Regions from separate parts of the Mesorhizobium sp. M1409 genome, predicted to be linked through region 2. Evidence: riboswitches for the same ligand, from Rfam matches in the RefSeq annotation. Region 2 holds a riboswitch; each other region holds the start of a gene.

Evidence for each region. A riboswitch is a leader RNA that binds a small molecule or an ion and turns the genes downstream of it on or off. The one in region 2 is predicted to bind cobalamin.
Region 1: it holds a riboswitch for cobalamin, as region 2 does, so the genes downstream of both, NKG99_RS23095 (DUF1636 family protein) here and bluB (5,6-dimethylbenzimidazole synthase) in region 2, are expected to answer to the same signal.
Region 3: it holds a riboswitch for cobalamin, as region 2 does, so the genes downstream of both, metE (5-methyltetrahydropteroyltriglutamate--homocysteine S-methyltransferase) here and bluB (5,6-dimethylbenzimidazole synthase) in region 2, are expected to answer to the same signal.

The regions. Positions count from the first base shown of each region.
Region 1 is NZ_JAMYKV010000033.1:33,765-38,043, reverse strand. Features, by position in the region: gene NKG99_RS23105 (NADH-quinone oxidoreductase subunit A) at 1-353, opposite strand, end outside; gene NKG99_RS23100 (winged helix-turn-helix domain-containing protein) at 673-1,872, shown strand; cobalamin riboswitch at 1,904-2,107, shown strand; gene NKG99_RS23095 (DUF1636 family protein) at 2,146-2,580, shown strand; gene cobW (cobalamin biosynthesis protein CobW) at 2,577-3,614, shown strand; gene NKG99_RS23085 (cobaltochelatase subunit CobN) at 3,633-4,279, shown strand, end outside.
Region 2 is NZ_JAMYKV010000026.1:19,786-24,064, forward strand. Features, by position in the region: gene NKG99_RS19920 (pirin family protein) at 1-367, opposite strand, end outside; gene NKG99_RS19925 (DUF2277 domain-containing protein) at 406-672, opposite strand; gene NKG99_RS19930 (exodeoxyribonuclease VII small subunit) at 782-1,033, opposite strand; gene NKG99_RS19935 (histone deacetylase family protein) at 1,037-1,963, opposite strand; cobalamin riboswitch at 2,085-2,264, shown strand; partial or broken gene bluB (5,6-dimethylbenzimidazole synthase) at 2,325-2,942, shown strand; gene NKG99_RS19945 (hypothetical protein) at 3,059-4,042, opposite strand.
Region 3 is NZ_JAMYKV010000024.1:73,823-78,101, reverse strand. Features, by position in the region: gene metE (5-methyltetrahydropteroyltriglutamate--homocysteine S-methyltransferase) at 96-2,447, opposite strand; cobalamin riboswitch at 2,543-2,744, opposite strand; gene NKG99_RS19280 (alpha,alpha-trehalose-phosphate synthase (UDP-forming)) at 3,313-4,279, opposite strand, start outside.

The DNA of each region.
Region 1 (4,279 bases), on a different contig from region 2:
AGCGCTCCTTTTTTCCATTCATAGGCAAAGCCGATGGTCAGCACCGCCAAAAACACCATCATCGACCAGAAGCCGAGCATGCCGATCTTCGAGAACGACACAGCCCACGGAAACAGGAAGGCCACTTCCAGGTCGAAGATGATGAACAGGATCGACACCAGGTAGAAGCGGATGTCGAATTTCATGCGGGCGTCATCGAACGAGTTGAAACCGCACTCGTAGGCGGAGAGCTTTTCGGGATCGGGATTGCGGTAGGCCACCAGGAAGGGCGCGGCCAGCAGCGCCAGGCCGACAACCAGCGCCACGCCGATGAACAGGACGATGGGCAGGTATGAGCTCAAGAGTGCGTTCATGCTCGGCTTTCCGTTGGCGCCAATCCACGTTGATTACAGCACCGGACCCTAATGCGGAAGCGTGACAGTTTAACCGCTGAACCGTTTTAAGGGCCTATGCTGCAACGCGGCGAGGGTTAGCGCAGCACTTCCAGCGAAGCAAGTCAAACCTTGTTCAAAACACCGACCTGGACGGCATATCGCGGCAAACTGGTCCGATCCCCTCTTGTTTGATTTCCTTCGCTTTTTACTCCACTTTTCTCTCCTGACATGGTTGCCGCCAAAACCCTGCTAGCATCGGCCGGAATCACCCCTCAATCGCCCTCAGAGTGACGCCTGCATGAAGGAAAAGATTTCGCTCCCCATGGCCCGGCGCATCGCGCTTGCCGCCCAAGGGTTTCTCGATCCCCGCCCAATCGGCACCCCGAACCGCCGGCACTTCGCCCGGGTACTGGCCCGCACCGGCCTGCTGCAGATCGATTCCGTCAGCGCGGTGGTGCGCGCCCATTATATGCCACTCTATTCGCGCCTTGGCCCCTACCCGCTCGCTCTGCTCGACAACGCGGCTGTGACGCGCAAGCGCACGGTGTTCGAATACTGGGCGCACGAGGCTTCCTTCCTGCCGGTCGAGACATACCCGCTGATGCGCTGGCGCATGGAACGGGCCGAGCGCGGCGATGAGATGTATCTGGGCCTCGCCAAATGGGGCCGCGAACATGCCGCCTATATCGAAGAGATCTACCGCCAGGTCGCCGATCGCGGCCCGATCGCCGCTTCCGCGCTCGAAGGCCAGAAGGGCTCGGGCGGCTGGTGGGGCTGGAGCCACTCCAAGCATGCCTTCGAATGGCTGTTCTGGGCCGGGCGCATCACCACTGCGCACCGTCGCGGTTTCGAACGCTTCTATGATCTGCCCGAGCGTGTGCTGCCGCAGGCGATCCTCGATCTGCCGGTGCCGGCCGCCGAGGACGCGCACCGCGAATTGCTGCGCATTTCGGCCCGCGCCCACGGCATCGCGACATCAGGCGATTTGCGCGACTACTTTCGGCTGTCGCCGGCGGACATGAAGGGCCGGCTGGAGGAACTGGTCGAAACAGGCGAGCTTTTGCCGGTGCGTGTCGAAGGCTGGGACAAGCCGGCTTATCTTCACCGGGACGCTCGCCTGCCGCGCAAGGTCGAGGCCCGAGCCTTGCTGGCGCCGTTCGATCCGGTCGTCTTCGAGCGGTCGCGCACCGAGCGTCTCTTCGACTTCCACTACCGCATCGAGATCTACACGCCGGCCGACAAGCGACAATACGGCTATTACGTCCTGCCGTTCCTGCTCGGCGACAGGATCGTGGCGCGCGTCGATCTCAAGGCCGACCGGCCGGCCGGCGTGCTGCGCGTCCACGCCGCCTACGCCGAGCCCAACGCGCCGCCGCGGACCGCCGTCGAACTGTTCGAGGAATTGAAGCAGATGCAGGGCTGGCTCGGCCTCGAACACATCGAAGTGACGTCCGCCGGTGACTTGGGTCCGGCGTTGGCCGACCTAACCGTGTCGTAAGCTCGCGTTGACACCGCTACCCGCAAAAGCCTAAATCCCGGTCGAGACGGTCTCTTCTCTTCAACGAGAGGAGCCAAGAGGGAATGCGGTGAGGGATATCTGTCCCAAATCCGCGGCTGTCCCCGCAACTGTAAGCGAAGAGCCAAGGCCGAAAGCCACTGGGATGGTCCCGGGAAGGCGGCTACCAAGGCGATGACCCGCGAGCCAGGAGACCTGCCGTCCGCGACTTTAGAATCCGATCGCCCGGCGGGTTTCCGGGCAAGGAGCCGATCTTTGGACCACGACAGCAGTTTTTCGGCTGGCACAGCGGATGTTTCGTCCGGGCACGATGATGCGTTGGCCGGCGTCACCGTGATCGTCTGCGCCTCCTGTCGCGACGAGACCGGCTCCGACGCCCATCCTCGCGCTGGCGAACTGCTGGCGGACGACACGCGCCGCGCCGCATCTGGCGACAACATTCGTGTCCGCGGCGTTGAATGCCTCGGCAATTGCAAGCGACGTCTCAGCGCCGCCATCCTGCGCGACGGCTGCTGGAGCTATGTCTTCGGTGACCTGACCGCGACCAGCGGCGCCGACCTCGTTACCGGCGCCAAGCTCTTCGCCACCTCGACCGACGGCCTGATCCCGTGGCGCGGCCGTCCCGACAGCCTGAAGCGCGGCCTCGTTGCCCGCATCCCTCCCCTCGACATGCTGAAGGACTTGAAATGACCGTTTCCGTCTCCCGTGTTCCCTGCACCGTCGTCACCGGCTTTCTCGGCGCCGGCAAGACGACGCTGGTCCGCCATCTCCTGGAAAACGCCGGCGGCAAGCGTATTGCCATCATCGTCAACGAATTCGGCGACATCGGCATCGATGGCGAGATCCTTAAGGGCTGTGGCATCGATACCTGCCCGGAGGAAAACATCGTCGAACTGGCCAATGGCTGCATCTGCTGCACCGTCGCCGACGACTTCGTCCCGGCGCTCGACCAGATCCTGGCGCTGACGCCGAGGATCGACCACATCCTGATCGAGACCTCGGGCCTGGCGCTGCCCAAGCCGCTGGTCCAGGCTTTCCAGTGGCCAAGCGTGAAGAGCCGCGTCACCGTCGATGGTGTGATCGCCGTGGTCGACGGCCCGGCGCTGGCCGACGGCCGCGTCGCCAACGACATGGATGCCTTGCAGGCGCAGCGCACCCAGGATGAGACGCTCGATCACGACGATCCGGTCGAGGAGGTGTTCGAGCACCAGATCGCCTGCGCCGACCTGATCATCCTGTCGAAGAGCGACCTGATGGACGCAGCCGGCACCGCCCGCGCCAATGCCATCATCAACGAACACTCCGCTCGCGCGGTGAAGATCGTGCCGACGTCGCACGGCAAGGTCGATCCCTCGGTGCTGCTCGGCCTCGGTCTGGCCGTCGAGGATGACATCGAAAACCGCAAGTCCCATCACGACGGCGCATTCGACCATGAGCATGACGACTTCGACACGTTCATCGTCGACATTGCCTCGATCGCCAATCCCGATGAACTGGCAAAGCGCGTCGCCACCGCCGCCGAGGAAGAGAACGTGCTGCGCATAAAGGGCTTCGTCGAGGTCGGCGGCAAGCCGATGCGGCTGCTGCTGCAGGCCGTCGGGCCGCGCGTCAACCACTATTATGACCGCGCCTGGACCGCCACGGACGACCGCCGCTCGCGCCTCGTCGTCATTGGCCTCAAGGGGCTGAACCGCCCGGCTATCGAGCGTATACTCGCCGGCTGATTTCGGACACGGGTCGCGATGCACATCCTAACCACGACATCCGCCTCGCTCGACGACCTCGCCGAGCCGGTCGATCTGCGGCAGATGCCGGCGGATATCGTGGCCCTGTCCTTCACCGACAGCGATCTTGCAGGCCTTGCGGCCGCGTGGAAGGCCGATGCCGGCCGCCTGCCCTCGATGCGGCTGGCCGCCCTGCGTGATCTGCGCCATCCCATGTCCGTTGACCTCTGGGTCGATAGCGTCGCCCGCCACGCCAAAATCATCCTCGTCCGCATCCTCGGCGGCTACGACTGGTGGCGCTATGGCTGCGACCAGCTTGCCTCGACCGCCCGCGAGCGCGGCATAAAACTGGCGCTGCTGCCCGGCGAATGCCGCGACGAGGATCTGCGCCTGATCGAAGCCTCGACGCTGCCGCGCGAAGAACTCGACGGCCTGCTCGACTATTTCCGCGAGGGCGGCCCGGCGAATATGAGCGCGCTGATGCGGAGGCTGGCAAGGTTGGCGGGGTCTGATGCGGACGTAGCAGAGCCGGTCGCAGTGCCGAAAGCCGGTTACTACGACCCCGAACGCGGCGTCGTCCCCCTCCCCCTCGAGGGGAGGGTCCGGCCGCAGGCCGGGGGTGGGGTCCTCTCCGAGACGCGCCAACTTAAAGAGACGTCGAGTCC
Region 2 (4,279 bases):
CGGGGGTGCGCTCGGAATGGACGATGCCGCGGCCGGCGGTCATCAGGTTTACGTCACCGGGCTGGATGACCATTTCGGTGCCGAGTGAATCGCGATGCCTGATCCTGCCGTCGAACAGATAGGTGACCGTCGACAGGCCGATATGCGGATGCGGACGGACATCGAGCGCCTGCCCGGCGCGCAGGATAGCCGGGCCCATCCGGTCGAAGAAGATGAACGGTCCAACCAACCGCCTCTTGGCGGTCGGCAGGGCGCGGCGCACCTGAAAACCGCCAATGTCCTTGGCATTCGGGATGACCATAAGCTCGATCTGGTCGCTGGCGAAGGCGTCGCCGACTTCAGGGTCTTTCCCCGGGAAAAAGCTCATGAACTCTCCTCGTCAGCGCCAGAGGCAGCCTGGACGTATCAGGCAAACCGGATCGCCGATTTCGCCCTTAGTTTGGCCGCCACTTCTTCGCGATTGCGCGGATGCTGATGGGTTTCGAGTGAATCAAGCAGTTCGCGCGCCGATGCCGCGATGGCTTCGACCGCGTGGTCGAAGGCATGCTGATTCTGCTTCGAAGGCCGCGTCGTTCCGCTCAGCTTGCGGACGAACTGAAGTGCCGCGTCGCGGACTTCGTCGTTGGTAGCGGGCGGATCAAAATTGAACAGGGTCTTGATGTTTCTGCACATCGCTTCCGTATCTCCTCTTGTCCTGGAGCGCTTTCAATCGGGACGCGTTCTATCCTCGATCATGATCATGTCCAAAAGCCGGTGAGGCAAGACCACCGTTCGGACCGCCTCAATCCGCGTCAAGCGGCTCCGTTCCGACCGGCTTGCCATCGCGCGACAGCCTGATCTTCTCGACCTTGTCCTCGGCGGCCTTCAGCAGCCGGTCGCAATGCGCTTTCAGTGCCTCGCCGCGCTCATAGATCTTAATCGACTGGTCGAGCGGCACGTCGCCACGCTCAAGATCATCGACGATCTTTTCGAGTGCGTCGAGTGCCTGTTCGAAGCTCATCGCCTTGACATCTTCGTTGGTCTCACCGGCCATCATTCATCCTTTCATCAGTCGCCCGACATGGGCGGCGACCGAAAATGCCAATCCCTGCAGATCGTAGCCACCCTCGAGCAGGCTTACGAGCCGGTTGCCGCTGTGACGCGCGGCGCGCTGCATCAGCTGGCCGGTCGCCCAGTCGAAATCGTCCTCGGTCAGGTTGATCTCGGCCAGCGGATCGCGGTGATGCGCGTCGAACCCGGCCGAAATGATGATCAGATCGGGCGCGAAATTGTCGAGCGCCGGCAGCACGCGCGACAGGAAGGCATCGCGAAACACCTCGCTGCCGGTCTGCGGCGCCAGCGGTACGTTGACGATGTTGCCGGCGCCGGTTTCGTTCTTCGCGCCGGTGCCGGGGTAGAGCGGCATCTGGTGCGTCGAGCAATAGAGCACCGACGGATCGTCCCAGAAAATATCCTGCGTGCCGTTGCCGTGATGCACGTCCCAGTCGACGACGGCAACCCGCTCGACACCATGCTTCTTCTGCGCATAACGCGCCGCGATCGCCGCGGTGTTGAACAGACAAAAACCCATCGACGTGGTTTTTTCGGCATGGTGGCCGGGCGGCCGAGCGGCTACGAAGACATTGTCGGCGCGGCCTGCAAAGACGTCGTCGACGGCGGCGTTGGCCGCACCGATCGCGGTGATCGCCGCCTGCCAGCTCTTCGGGCTGGCGGTGGTGTCGGCGTCGATGCGGGCGATTCCCTCGTCGGGAATGGCGGCGCGCACGCGGGCGACGAAATCGGCGGGATGGGCATAGAGGATGGTGGCCTCGTCGCCTTCCGGCGCCTGGATACGATCGAGCGCGGCAAAAGCTTCGTCGTCCAGCACGCGCTCGATGGCGCGCAGGCGGTCCGGCCGCTCGGGATGGCCGGGCGGCGTGAGGTGCTCAAGGAAGACTGGATGGGTATAGAGACGGGTAGCCATCGTCCTAATCTAGTGACCCGGATCGACAAAGGCCATGCACGGGCGGCCGATGATTGGGGAAAATCGCGCCTGCGTCCATTCGCGTCGCTGCAGGCATTGGCGTCGTCCGCGCTTCGGAGTAAGGTCGGTGGCACTGCCTGGTGCCCGCCGCAAGCGGGAGAATCGGGAACACGGTTGAACTCCGTGGCGTGCCCAACGCTGTAAGGGGGACCGCGCCGGTATGTGCCACTGTCGATGACGGGAAGGCACCGGACGCGGGTTGATCCCAAGCCAGAAGACCGGCCTGGCAGGCATCGTCATCCGCATGGTCAGGCGGATGGCATTGATTGCAATCGCAAGGGGACAAGCGATGCCGGAAACCATGACCGTTCTTGTTGGCGACGGATTTGAGCAGAATGCGCGCGATGCGGTGTATCGCGCCATGTTCACGCGGCGTGATGTGCGCAGCCACTTCCTGCCCACCGCGCTCGACGATGAGGTGCTGGCGCGGCTGCTGCTTGCCGCTCATCACGCGCCGTCGGTCGGCTTCATGCAGCCTTGGAATTTCATCGTCATTCGCGATGCCGAACGACGGGAAAAGGTGCGCGACCTGTTCCTGGCGGCGCGCGAGCAGGAATTGCCGGCCATCGAGGAAGAGCGCCAGGCGCTCTACCGCAAACTCAAGCTGGAAGGCATTTGCGAAAGCGCGCTCAACATCTGCATCACTTGCGACCGGCAGCGCTCGGAAGGTTCGCCGCTGGGACGCTGGCACAATCCGGAGATGGACCTCTACAGCACGGTCTGCGCGGTGCAGAATTTCTGGTTGGCGGCGCGCGCCGAAGGCGTCGGTGTCGGCTGGGTCAGCATCATCGAGGCGCAAGCGCTGAAAGGCCTGCTGTCAATTCCGGAGCATGTGACCCCGGTCGCCTATCTCTGCGTCGGCCGTGTCTCGGAGTTCGCGCCAAAGCCGGACCTTGAAACGCATGGCTGGGGACGGCGGCTGCCGTTGCCGGAACTGATCATGAGCGAGGTTTTTTCCGGGCAAGGTGAAGCGTTGCTCAAATCGACCGTGGCGCGCCTCAACACCGTTGCTGCCACGCCGGCGAGCCTCGCCGATCAGCTTGTCGCGCCGGCCGTGCCCCAACGCGAGCCGCCGAAGGAGGCCAGCGCCTTATCCTTAAGCTCCCTGAACTTCGACGACGCCTCGGCCAGCCGGGCGTCCCAGTCGGGATCGGGCACCTGGCCGGCGATGGTCTTGAAATAGACCTGCATCAGGCAGGCGATGGCGAAGGGTTCGATGAACGCCGCCTTGAAAGCCCAGGCGAAGACGATGGCGAGCACGAAGGCCCAGCCGGCGAGTTGGCCGGGCATCAGGAAGAGAATGGCGCCGGCAGGCGCCAGCATCAGCAGGAAGATGACGAAGGACACGCCCCACATGATGACCGCCAGCCAGACGGCGTTCTTGACCATGACCTTGCCGTTCTGGGCATAGAGCACGACGCCCTGGCGCGCCGTCTCGAACGGCGAGGACGAATTGATGCGGATGTTGTAGCCGAGGATGATCTCGTCGACATAGGTCAGGGACAGGCGGATCACCGTGTTGATGAAGGAGATCAAGCCGCCCAGGCCCGGGATCGGCAGGAAGGCGGCGATGCCGCCGATGAGGCCGGTGATGGCGCGGATGGCGCCCTTGACCAGTTGGTCGACGACGAAAAGGATGTTGGCCTCCGCGAAACGCTGGGTGACGATATCCTTGGCGTAGGCGATCTGGTCCTGGCCGCCGGGAATGTCACGGCCGTCGATCAGATGGACCATGACGGCGATGTGGCCGGCCTTGACGACATAGAGGATGTATTCGCGGATCCAGTAGACGGCGATCGAGACGATGCCGAAACCGACCACCCCGCCCCACAAGGCAAAGGACATCGGCCCGTCGGGATCGGTGGAGATGTGGCCGACGCCATAGCCGACGCTAGCGCCCGTGCCGGTCGCCATGATGTAGGCCAGCGTGATGCCGAAATAGACGATCATGCGAAAGACAATGAACGGCCAGGTCCGCATCATTATGGACACCGACCCGCCGATATCGAAATCCCACATGCCCCGAATCTCCCCCTCAGAGGTGGTGAAAGAGGATGGACCCAACCCGGCGATTGTCAATTGCCGGGTTGGCGCCCGGGCAACGAACTCGGGTTAACGGGTTTCCTTCGCAGCCTTCGCCGGCGCGTTGGCTGACGGAGCATCAACCGAAAAACCCGCCTGTGCGGCGGGTCACTGGCGCAAATCAGCACCATGGACGAATATGTACCATAGCTGAGGTCATGGAATCAAGAAAAA
Region 3 (4,279 bases), on a different contig from region 2:
GCCGAGTGGCTTATTCCAAGAGTGTGATCGGGTTGGCATATTCCCGGCCGACGTCCGCCAGCCGGCAACTCCCCACACGGTGAGGAAGAGAAGCCTCACGCCTGCACTTTCTGCCGGAGCGCGCGCGCCGCAGCGACCATGTTCATGAGGGCAGGGCGGACCTCCTCCCATTTGCGTGTTTTGAGGCCACAGTCCGGGTTTATCCACAGTTGGCCGTCGGACAGTCGCTCGCGGGCAAGCATGACTAAGTCCGAAATCTCGCCGGCTTCCGGGACGCGTGGTGAGTGAATATCATAAACGCCGGGACCGATTTCGTTCGGATATTTGGAGCTCGTGAAGGCGTCCAACAGTTCCATCTTCGAGCGCGACGTCTCAATCGAAATGACATCCGCATCCATTTCAGCGATCGCGTGAATGATCTCGTTGAACTCCGAATAGCACATGTGGGTATGAATTTGAGTCGCGTCCTTTACACCCGTTGAAGCGATCCGGAAGCATTCGACAGCCCAGTCGAGATAGACTTTCCAGTCAGATTGGCGCAGTGGCAATCCTTCGCGAAACGCGGCCTCATCGATCTGGACCATCCTTGCGCCGGACCTTTCGAGATCCCTCACTTCGTCGCGGATGGCGAGCGCGATCTGGCGGCAGGCTTCGGAGCGGGGTACGTCGTCGCGAACAAAAGACCAATTGAGAATGGTGACTGGGCCTGTGAGCATTCCCTTCACGGGCTTTTCCGTAAGCGACTGGGCGAATTGCCACCAGCGCACTGTCATCGGATTGCGCCTCGATACGTCGCCGAAAATGATGGGGGGACGCACGTAGCGCGACCCATAGCTTTGTACCCAGGCATGCTGGGTGAGCGCGAAGCCGGACAACTGCTCGCCGAAATGCTGTACCATGTCGTTTCGCTCGAACTCACCGTGCACCAGCACGTCCAGCCCGATCTCTTCCTGCCAGCGAATTGCAGCCTCGATCTCCTTCTTCAGGAACGTCTCATAGTCGACATAGCTCAGCTGGCCCTTCGCATGAGCGGCCCGCGCCTTGCGTACCTGCGGCGTCTGCGGGAAGGACCCGATGGTCGTCGTCGGGAACGGCGGCAGCCCGAGTGAGCCGGCTTGGACTCTGGAGCGCTCGCCAAAAGCGCTCTCTCGTCGCTTCGCGCTGTCCTCAATGCTAGCGATCCGCCCCTGAACAAGCGGGTCATGGATCCTCGTGGATGTCACGCGCGTGGCGGCAGCCTCGGCAGACGCTTTCAACGCGCCTGCCACCGCATCCCTGCCTTGGGACAGGGCCCGGGCCAGCAAGACCAGCTCGTCGGTCTTCTGGGCCGCGAGGGCGAGCCACGACCTGATGTCGGCGTCGAGTTCCGTCTCCATGCGCAGATCAATCGGCACATGCAGCATCGAGCAAGAAGGCGCGATCTCGACGCGGTCCAAGGGCCAGCCGGCGACGATCGGTTTGATGCGGTCGAGAATGGCGGGCAGGTTCGCACGCCAGACGTTGCGGCCATCGATCAAGCCAAGCGAGAGCACCAGATCCTTCGGAGCGAGCCGACCCACCGTTTCCAGCTGCTCGGGAGCGCGCACGAGATCAATATGCAGCCCGGCCAGGGGCAGAGAAACCGCGGTTTCGAGATTGTCTCCCAGCGACCCGAAATACGTAGCCAGCATGATCTTCAGCTCGGGCGCGGCTTTCGACAGCTGGCCATAGGCGAATTCGAACGCAGCTCGTTCGTTCGGGTTCAGATCGAGGACAAGCGCTGGCTCATCGATCTGCACCCAGTCGGCTCCCGACAGCTTCAGCTTCTGCAGGACTTGCTCGTAAACGGGCAGCAGCCGCGGTAGGAGCGCGATGGGACCGAACCCCTCGGCAGGCGATTTCGCCAGCTTGAGGAAGGTGATGGGTCCAAGGATGACTGGGCGTGTGTGAATGCCGAGAGCTTTAGCCTCGAGGAAGTAATCGACCGGCTTCGATGACGAGAGGGCGAACGTCTGATCATCATCGAGTTCCGGCACAATGTAGTGGTAGTTGGTGTCAAACCACTTGGTCATTTCCATCGCGGTTACACCAGGTCCATGAGCCTCCTCCTGGTGACCAGCGTGTCCACAATCCTCCGTCTGACCCTGGTTGCCGCGCGCCATTGCGAAGTAGATGTCAAGTGGGACCTCGCCGCTATTCCAGCCGTAACGGGATGGAACGGCCCCGACCATGGCTGCGGTGTCGAGCACATGGTCGTAAAGCGAGAAGTCGTTCGACGGGATTTTCGACACGCCGCGATCGCGCTGCTCTTCCCAGCTAGCGGCACGGAGCGCCTTCGACGTCGTGAGAAGGTCGCCAGCGGACGATGTTCCGGACCAGTAGCTTTCAAGCGCGAATTTCAGTTCTCGCCGACGACCGAAGCGCGGCACGCCGAGCGTTGCTACAGGAATTTCCTGAGAGTCAGTCATGTCATACCCCGATGGTTGGGGCGCCGATGACAAGGAAGGCGCTAGCAGACCGGCACGAACGCCGGCTTGCAGCGGCCACCGAGACACCCCGCCCATGGACGTAATCCGCCGTGGCAGGTCTCCTGGCTCGCGGGGTCATAGCCTCTACCCGTCTTCCTGAGGGTATTCGCCTCAGTGACATGAGTGGGGTTGGCTCGCCGCTAACAGTTGCGGGGGCAGCGCCGGCATTGCACCGGCTTCCCTCTTAGCTCCGCTGCGGCAGCGCCGCACGCGAGAACCACGACACGCAGACAATCACAGCAGTCCGCTCTTTTGTCAATGACGCATAACGAAATGTTTATGTCGTTATGTGATTTCGCTTTTACGCTTGTCTAACATTGTGAAATATTCAGTCGCCCATTGGCGGCGCTGCTCCGCTGCCACCATAGTCCAACTAATGGATCCCTGTCGGGCTGCGACATCCCTCGCAGGTCGCCGATGAAGGATTTCGGACAAGACTTCAAGCGCGTGACAACGTCATTAGAATGCAGAAGATCGCATTGGTGGCGATGTTTAACGATGCGGCCGCAAGCCGTGCGTGCGTGGTAGAAGCGGTTTTCTCGGAGTGAGCGCCAAACCGTGGTCCGAGGGGAATTGGCACGCCAGTCGTCATCACGGGTGACTAGGCAATCGTGATGACTCCGCTCGGCGGCAAGAGACCACACTGACGGAGCCTGGCTCAAGGGTCTGATGCAAAGCCCGACTGTGGTCCCGATAAGCCGCTTAAGCCGCATTCAGGCGGTCAGGATAAGTATCTCTCTCTCCAAGCGCTCGGCATTGAGGGATGCGCAAATGCAGGCAAAGCTCGCGTGCTTCATATTCTGCATCATACGATCGGCAGGACCCAGTTTTTATCCAGTGCACGCGTCAGCGCGGTGTGCAATTCTGGCTCGGTCCGATACGAAGGCATTTGGGCCTCGCTGATCCAGCCCAAGCCAACATAGTGGAAGTGATCCGCAGGGACCGTAACCCGGCTGCTGTCCAGTTGCCGAACGAAGTCCGCTGACCAATGGTGGATCGTATACGCTTCAAGTTTGTCCATCATCCTCCGCCAGCGTTGGATGCGTTCTTCGCGCGGCATGCTGGCCGCTCTTGAGATCGCGGTAGCTATCTCGTCGGAGAGCCTCGGATTTACCAGCAGGGCGTCCTCGCCGAAGTCTTCGGCCGCGCCGGCAAACTTCGATAACACCAGAACGCCAGGGTCCATCGGATCTTGTGCAGCAATGTATTCTTTCGCCACAAGATTCATGCCATCGCGCAACGGCGTCACAACGCAAACACGCGCGGCTCTGTAAAGACCCGCTATCTCAGCTTGGGTGAACGACCTGTTCTCATAGATAATCGGCATCCACTCGTCCGTGCCATGCCGGTTGTTGACTTGATTGACGAGTCTTTCGACGTCGCGCCGATATTCGCTGTACGCTTGGATGTCGCCACGTGAGGGAGTTGCGATTTGCAAGAGCGAGACACGTTGCGGCTCGACTGCCAGCAGATCGAAAGCTTTAATCCGATTGTCGATGCCCTTGGTGTAGTCGAGCCGATCGACGCCGATAACTAGCTTTGCTCCGCCAAGTTTCAACTGCGAAATGTAGGCTTTCTGCGCCTCAAGCGAATCTGCGGCACACTGTTCGAATTGCTTCGGATCGATACCTATAGGAAAATTTTGGCATTGCGTCTGGCCATGGTCCGAGAAAACGACCCCGTTCTTGCTCTCCAGCCCCAAATGAGATTGGACACAGGCGAGGAAATTGCTCACATCACGGTCGGTCTGGAAACCGAGCAGATCATACTCG